DNA from 2 places in the Kitasatospora sp. Xyl93 genome. Region 1 is predicted to be linked to the other one. Evidence: riboswitches for the same ligand, from Rfam matches in the RefSeq annotation. Region 1 holds a riboswitch; the other holds the start of a gene.
The links. Region 1 has a riboswitch for thiamine pyrophosphate ahead of thiO (glycine oxidase ThiO). Riboswitches for the same ligand answer to the same signal wherever they lie in the genome.
Positions count from the first base shown of each region.

Region 2: it holds a riboswitch for thiamine pyrophosphate, as region 1 does, so the genes downstream of both, ACZ5GH_RS17915 (purine-cytosine permease family protein) here and thiO (glycine oxidase ThiO) in region 1, are expected to answer to the same signal.

Region 1 covers NZ_AP029185.1:2,186,276-2,190,156, reverse strand. The annotation lists gene ACZ5GH_RS09390 (thiazole synthase) at 1-170, opposite strand, end outside; gene thiS (sulfur carrier protein ThiS) at 174-428, opposite strand; gene thiO (glycine oxidase ThiO) at 425-1,609, opposite strand; TPP riboswitch at 1,604-1,716, opposite strand; gene ACZ5GH_RS09375 (NAD(P)/FAD-dependent oxidoreductase) at 1,841-3,046, shown strand; gene ACZ5GH_RS09370 (Rv2175c family DNA-binding protein) at 3,089-3,454, shown strand; gene thiE (thiamine phosphate synthase) at 3,451-3,881, shown strand, end outside.
Region 2 covers NZ_AP029185.1:4,006,707-4,010,587, reverse strand. The annotation lists gene ACZ5GH_RS17920 (glycerophosphodiester phosphodiesterase) at 1-423, opposite strand, end outside; gene ACZ5GH_RS17915 (purine-cytosine permease family protein) at 539-1,957, opposite strand; TPP riboswitch at 1,950-2,094, opposite strand; gene ACZ5GH_RS17910 (S1C family serine protease) at 2,473-3,881, shown strand, end outside.

The DNA of each region.
Region 1 (3,881 bases):
TCGACCCGGCGCATCGCCACGGTGGTCAGCTCGGTGCCGGAGGCGAGCAGCGCGCGCTCCAGGACCTCCAGGCTGGGGGCGCCGCCGGTGCCCATGATCAGCCGGGAGGAGAAGGTCGTCCCGGCGATGGTGAGGCTGTCCCCATCGGTGGAGAGAAGGGTGTCGGCCATGGTTCAGCCTCCCTGCACGGCGGTGAGGATCTCGATCCGGTCGCCGGTGCTCAGCGCCGTCCCCGGCCACGAACCGCGGGGCACCACGGCCTCGTTGAGCGCGGCGGCGACACCGGTGTTGGCGGCGCTGACGGCGGACACCACCTCGGCGAGGGTGGTCGTGGCGGGCACCCGGCGGGGCTCGCCGTTGACGGTCAGGGCGATCTCGTGCCGGGTGGTCTCGTCGTGGGTGGTCTCGTCGTGGGTGGTCTCGGTCATGCGGAGGCCTTCGTCGTGGAGCGGTCGGGGGAGAAGCGCAGGGGGGTGAACGGCCGTGCGAGCTCGGGGACTTCGCCGGTGGTCAGGTACTCGGCGACCAGGTCGGCGGTCACCGGGGTGAGCAGCACGCCGTTGCGGTAGTGGCCGGTGGCGGCGACCAGGCCGGGCAGCGAGGTCGGGCCCAGCAGCGGGGCGTTGTCCGGCGAGCCGGGGCGCAGCCCGGCCGAGGTCTCCAGCAGCGGGAGTTCGGTGATGCCCGGAACCAACTCGTGGGCGTCGCGGAGGAGTTCGTACACCCCGCCGGCAGTGACGGTGGTGTCGTAGCCCTGCTCCTCGGTGGTCGCGCCGACCACCAGCTCGCCGTTCTCCCGGGGCACCAGGTAGAGGTGCCGGCCGCGGACGACGGCGCGGACGTTGCGGGACAGGAACGGGCGGTAGGCGTCCGGGACGTGCAGCCGCAGCACCTGCCCCTTCACCGGGCGGATCGCGGGCAGCACCCCCTCGGGCAGGCCGGGCAGCCGGTGGCTGTGCGGGCCGGCGGCGAGCACGGTCCGGTCCGCGGTCACGGTCTCGTGGGTGCTCAGGCGGGCGCCGGCCGCTCGGCCGTCGCCGACCAGCAGCTCGACCGCCTCGGCCCGGTGGACCAGGACACCGGCGCGCTCGCAGGCGAGGACCAGGGCCCGGAGCAGCCGGCGGCCGTCCACCTGGTGGTCCTCGGCCACGTGCAGGCCGCCGCGCACGCCGGGGGCGAGCATCGGCTCCAGCCTGCGGGCCTCCCGGCCGGTCAGCCAGGCCGAGTCCAGGCCGAGCCGCTGGTGGAAGGCGTGCAGTTCGCGCAGTTCCTCGCGGTCGTCGGAGTCCAGCGCGACGGCGAGCGTGCCGCACCGGCGGTAACCGGTGTCCTGGCCGCCGCTCGCCTCGGTGAGCTCGGCGGCGAAGGCCGCGTACCGCTCGTTCGAGGCCATCCCGAGGCGCAGCAGCGGCTCCTCGCCGTACTGCAGCTCGGTGACCGGGGCGAGCATCCCGGCCGCGACCTGGGCCGCGCCGCCGCCAGGGGAGGGGTCGACCACGATCACGTTCCGCAGACCGCGCTGGGCGGCGCGCCAGGCGACGGCGAGGCCGATGATCCCCCCGCCGATCACCAGCACCTCGGCGTGGGCGCCCGATGGCAAGCGTGACAAGGCTGCTCTTCTCCCTTCGCCGGTATGACCCGGATCAGGTTCGGACGGTCGCGGGCCGTGTCAGCCCGCCTCTCAGCCCGGTACGCCGGGCTCCCGTGTGGTGTCCCCACCTTAACGCCGGGGGCCGTCCCGGCCGAAGGCGCGTACGAGGCGTGGACGGGGGTGGGACAGCGGGGCGGGACGGCGGGGGATGCGGGACGGCCCGCGGCCGCCGGCCGACGGCTGAGTACAGTGACGGGCGTGGCAGAGCTGAGCGGAACGGATCGGGTGGTCGTCGTCGGAGCCGGGCTGGCCGGGGCGCAGTGCGCCCTCAAGCTGCGGCAGGGCGGCTGGCGGGGGCGGATCGCCCTGGTCGGCGAGGAGCCGCACGCGCCGTACGACCGGCCGCCGCTCTCCAAGGACGTGCTGCTCGGCAAGACCGACTCCACCGCCCTGGACATCGACTACGGGCAGCTCGGCATCGAGCTGCTCACCGGCCGCCGCGCCACCGGCCTGACCCCCGGCGTGCTGCACACCGACGGCGGCGACCTCCCGTACGGCTCGCTGGTGATCGCCACCGGCGCCGTCCCGCGCGCCCTGCCCGGCGCCGAGCGGGCGCACCTGCTGCACACCCTGGACGACGCCCTGGCGCTGCGCGCGCTGCTGCGCCCCGGGCTGCGGCTGGTGCTGGTCGGCGCGGGCTGGATCGGCGCCGAGGTGGCCACCGCGGCCCGCGCGGCGGGCTGTGCGGTGACGGTGGTCGAGGCCGGTCCGGCGCCGCTGCCCGGCGCGCTGCCGACGGAGATCGGTTCGGCGATGGCCGCCTGGTACGCCGAGGCCGGGGTCGACCTGCGCTGCGGGGTCGGCGTGGCCGCCGTCGAGCCCGGAGCGGTGCTGCTGGCGGACGGCTCGCACCTGCCCGCCGACGAGGTGGTGGTCGGCATCGGGGCCCGCCCGGCGACCGGCTGGCTGGCCGGCTCCGGGGTCGAGCTGGACCCGACCGGCGCCGTCGTGGTGGACGGGCGGCTGCGCACCTCGGTGCCCGGCGTCTTCGCGGCGGGCGACTGCGTCAGCTACCCCTCGGCCCGGACGGGGGCCCGGCTGGCCGTCCAGCACTGGGACCACGCCCTGCAGTCCGGCGAGGCGGTGGCCGCCGCCGTGCTGGGCGCGGACGGGCCGGCCTACGACCCGGTGCCGTACTTCTGGTCCGAGCAGTTCGGGCGGATGGTCCAGTACGCCGGCCGGCACGCCGAGGGCGACCAGCTGGTCCGGCGCGGCGGCCCGCGGGACGCCGACTGGTCGGTGCTCTGGCTGCGCGACGGCGTGCCCAGCGCGCTGCTGACCGTGGACCGGCCGCGCGACCTCACCCAGGGGCGCCGGCTGATCGAGCGCGGCACCGCGCTGGATCCGGTCCGCGCGGCGGACCCGGCGGTGCCGCTGAAGGCGGCCACGGCGTAGGGCCGTGTGCGCTGGAGGCGTCCGAGGTGGCAGTCTGGTGCCGTGAGCGAGATCGATGCCAAGACTGAAGCCCTGGTCCCCGAGTGGCTGTACCTGCCCGACATCTCCGAGAAGTGGGGTGTGCTGGTCACCGAGGTCCGCAACATGGTCAAGAAGGGTGACCTGATCGCGGTCCGCCGCGGCCCCAACAAGTCCCTGCAGGTCCCGGCCGCCTTCATCGACGAGGACGGCCCGGTCAAGCACCTGGTCGGGCTGCTGACCGTGCTGCGGGACAGCGGGTTCTCCGACGACGAGATCATCGCGTGGATGTTCACCGAGGACGAGTCGCTGCCCGGCACCCCGGTGCAGGCGCTGTGGGAGAACCGGGCGACCGAGGTCAAGCGCCGCGCCCAGGCCATGGCGCTGTGACCACCGACCCGCGCGCCCGGCTCGCCGACGCCCGGCTGTACCTGTGCACCGACGCCCGCCGCGAGCAGGGCGACCTCGCCGAGTTCCTGGACGCGGCGCTGGCGGGCGGGGTGGACATCGTCCAGCTGCGCGACAAGGGCCTGGAGGCCAAGCAGGAGCTGGAGGCCCTGGAGGTATTCGCCGACGCCTGCCGCCGGCACGGCAAGCTGCTGGCCGTCAACGACCGCGCCGACGTCGCCCACGCGGCCCGGCCGGACGTGCTGCACCTCGGCCAGGACGACCTGCCGGTGCCCGCGGCCCGGGCGATCCTCGGCGAGGACGTGCTGATCGGCCGTTCCTGCCACGCCGAGTCCGAGGTGGACGCGGCGCTCGCCGAGCCCGGCGTGGACTACTTCTGCACCGGCCCGGTCTGGCCGACCCCGACCAA
Region 2 (3,881 bases), 1.8 Mb from region 1:
CACCCGGCCGCGGAAGCGCACCGGGTGCTTGGTCTCGATCGCCAGGTCCACCGGGCGGCCGCACTCCACCACCAGCTCCAGCAGCCGCTCCAGCCGCAGCACGCCGCGCAGCTCCGGGTCGGTGCTGGGGCGGCCGGTCTTCCAGGCGCCGAAGTCGTACGCCTCTAGCTCGGCGAGGGTCATGGCCGAGACGGTGCCCCGGCCGTTGGAGACTCGGCCGATCCGGCGGTCGTGGACGCAGACCAGCGCGCCGTCGGCGGTGACCCGGACGTCGCACTCCAGCGCGTCCGCGCCCTCGTCGAGCGCGCGCCGGTAGGCCGCGAGGGTGTGCTCGGGCAGGGCGTGGGAGGAACCGCGGTGGGCGATCACCTGGACGGGCGGCACGGTGCGCGCCGCCGTCGAGGACAGGTCTGGGCTGGTCACGGGCCCAACGATAGGCGGCGGAGGTGAAGCGCGGACGAAGACGGCCCCAACCTGTGGGGCCGCCTCCGTCCGCTCGGTGCCCGGCGGTTCCCGTTCAGCGCCCGGCGGCTCCCGTTCAGCGCCCGGCGGTGCGGCGGCCGAGCGGGGTGAGCGCCCAGGTGACCAGCGCCGGCACCACGAAGGCGAACAGCGAGGCCGAGGTCCACTCCTGCGGGCTGAAGTGCAGCGCCTGCCGGGCGGAGGTCCAGAATTCCGTCCACCAGTCGGCCACCCCGGTCGGCGCGATGAGCTGGTAGACCGCGAAGCCCAGTGCCCACGGCAGCAGCATCAGCCAGCGGGACGGCGCGTCGGCGGAGAGGTTCCAGCCGCGCCGGCCGGCGCCGAGGAAGTAGTCCACCGCGAGCACCGCCAGCAGAGGTACGAACACCGAGCCGATCAGGCCGAGGAAGCCGTAGTAGGTGTCGGTGAACTCGTCGATCTGCAGCGCCAGCACGGTGGTCAGCGCGCCGATCGCCCCGGAGAGCACCCGGCGGTCGACCTTCGGCAGCAGGTTCTGCACCGACATCGCGGTCGAGTACACGTTGGCGAAGGACTGGTCGGTCTCGCGCAGCACCAGCACCAGCAGGAACAGCCAGCCGGCCCAGACCCCGAGGAAGGAGTCGAAGATCCGGTTCGGGTCGCCGTCCGACTGCAGCAGCGCCATCAGGCCGAGCACGTAGCACCAGACCTGGGCGATCGTGTAGCCGGAGAAGCTGCCCCAGAACGCCGAGCGCGGGGTGCGCGAGTGCCGTGTGTAGTCGGCGGCCAGCGGGACGAACGAGACCGACACCGCGATCATCGCGTCGGTGGCGCCCAGGAAGCCGTGCCAGTTGCCCGCGCCCGGGTCCGGCACGCCCTGGCGGCCCAGCTGGACGGTGAAGTACACCATCGCCACCGCGACCGCCCCGGCCACGAAGCGGCGCAGCACCGCGATCGAGCCCAGCGGCCAGATGGTCAGCGCGGTGGTCAGCGCGCCCGCGAGCAGGACGAACAGCCAGCGGTAGCCGGTGGTGTGCGCGACGGTCTGGGCGCCCGCCGAGATGGTCAGCAGCTCGAACACGCCCCAGCCGACGCACTGGACGATGTTCAGCACCGTCGGCAGGTACGACAGCCGGGTGCCGAACAGCCCGCGCAGGTTCGCCATCGCGGGGGCGCCGGTCCGGGCGCCGATCAGCGAGGCCACGCCCAGCATCGCGGTGCCGACCGCCGTGCCGACCGTGATCGCGGTCACCGCGGCGGCCAGCGACAGCTCGCTGCCGGGGGCGCCGAGCACGGTGGCGGCGGTGGAGAAGCCGATCAGGCTGACGCCCAGGTTCATCCAGAGCGCGAAGTGGTCCCGGAAGCGCAGCGTGCGCGGCGGCTCGGTGTCCAGGACCAGGGGCGCTTCGACGTGGTCGGGGCGCTCCAGGACGGCGGTCGCGCCCGGAGGCGGGGCGTCCGGACCGGAAGCGGGGGCGTTCGCGCCCGAAGAAGAGGATGGCGAAGCAGGCGGCATGGCCGATACTCCCTACGCCGGCATTACCCGGACAGGTTCCGGCGGTCAGCGCCCCCTCGAACGGCCGTCACTCGTGTGGCGTACGGTCGACATGCGCACTCTCAGCCTGGTGGGTCCAAGCTCCCGCGTGTCAGTTTGGAGCGACAGGCTAACCGGCGCGGGGGCGAACACCCAAGGCCGAGGGCGTGCGGTCCGCATCGCGGGACGCCCGGCGGGGAGGGGAGCCTCGGCCGTCGGTACCGGCGTCGGTGCTGGTGCCGGTGTCCGTACCGGGCCCGTACCGGGTCGGTGTCGGTGCGGGCTAAGGATTCTTATGAGTTCTTCAGAGGGGTCCTTACGGCAAACGAATCGACAGTGCGAAAAACTATGGTCCTTGGTTCTGCCAGCTATGGAGGTCGTCCGTGAGCACCGAGCGCGAGGTTGGGCCCACCGGGCCGCAGGGGGAGCAGCCCGCAGGCCTGGGGGCGGCCGAGTCCGCTTCCGAGGGCCCCGCTCAGGGCGGGCACAAGCCGACCATGGCCTTCCGGCGGGTGCCGGAGCCGGAGGCGGGCGCGGCCGGGGCCGCTGCCGTCGAGGCGGCTCCGCCCGTCGACGCCGGGTCGGCCGAGGGCGTCCCGGCGCCGGGTGTTCCGGCGGACGGGGTCCAGGCGGAGGGCGGCCACAAGCCCACCGTCGCCTTCACCAAGGTGTCCGCGCCGCAGGCCCCGGCCGCGCCCGTGGCCGCCGCCGGGGAGCCGGCCGTCGACCCGGCCACCGGGTACATCGACGCGCCGCCGCCCGTTCTGCCGCCCGCCCCGCAGGCTCCGGCGGCCCCGGCCGCCGCCGCGCCCGCCGCCCCGGCGCTGCCGCCGGCCGGCAACCCGTACGCCACCCCGACCCACGGTGTCCCCGCCGCCGGTCCGCACGAGGGGTACGGCGCCGCCCCGGCCGTTCCCGCCGCCCCCGCCGCGCACGGCCACCACCCCTTCGGGGCCGGCCAGCCGCTCGGCGGCTGGGGGCCCCACGACTCCGCCTCCGGCGGCGCGGGCTACCCCGGCGGCCCGGCGGGCCCGCTCGGCTACCCGGCGGAGCACCCCGGCGGCCCGCGCAAGAAGCGCGGCGGCCTGGTCGCGCTGATGACGGCCGTCGCGCTGGTCGCCGGTGTGGCCGGCGGCGTGCTCGGCGTGACCGTCGCCGACCGCTCCGACAGCGCCGGCTCCGCGAACGACCACCGCAGCACCACCGTCCAGGCCAGCGACACCCAGAAGAACGAGCCCGCCCCCGGCTCGATCGCCGCCATCGCGCAGAAGGCGCTGCCCAGCGTCGTCACCATCAAGGCGCAGGGCAACGGCGAGTCGGGCACCGGCACCGGCTTCGTCTTCGACACCGAGGGCCACATCCTCACCAACAACCACGTGGTCGCGCCGACTCTCAACGGCGGCAAACTGACCGTCAAGTTCGCCGACGGCAGCTCCTACGGCGCCTCCGTGCTGGGCCACGCCGAGGGCTACGACGTCGCCGTGATCAAGATCGACAACCCGCCCAAGAGCAAGCTGGCACCGCTGCCGCTGGCCGACTCCGACAAGGTCAACGTCGGCGACGCCACCGTCGCGATCGGCGCGCCGTACGGCCTGGAGTCCACCGTCACCAGCGGCATCATCAGCGCCAAGGACCGCCCGGTGGCCTCCGGCGACGAGACCGGCTCGCAGGCCTCGTACATGAACGCCCTCCAGACCGACGCCTCGATCAACCCCGGCAACTCCGGCGGCCCGCTGCTCGACTCCGGCGGCGCGGTGATCGGCATCAACTCGGCGATCCAGTCCAACGCCTCGTCCAACGGCCGGGCCGGCAGCATCGGCCTCGGCTTCGCCATCCCGATCAACCAGGCCAAGTGGGTCGCGGACACCCTGATCAAGACCGGCAAGCCGGTCTACGCCAAGCTCGA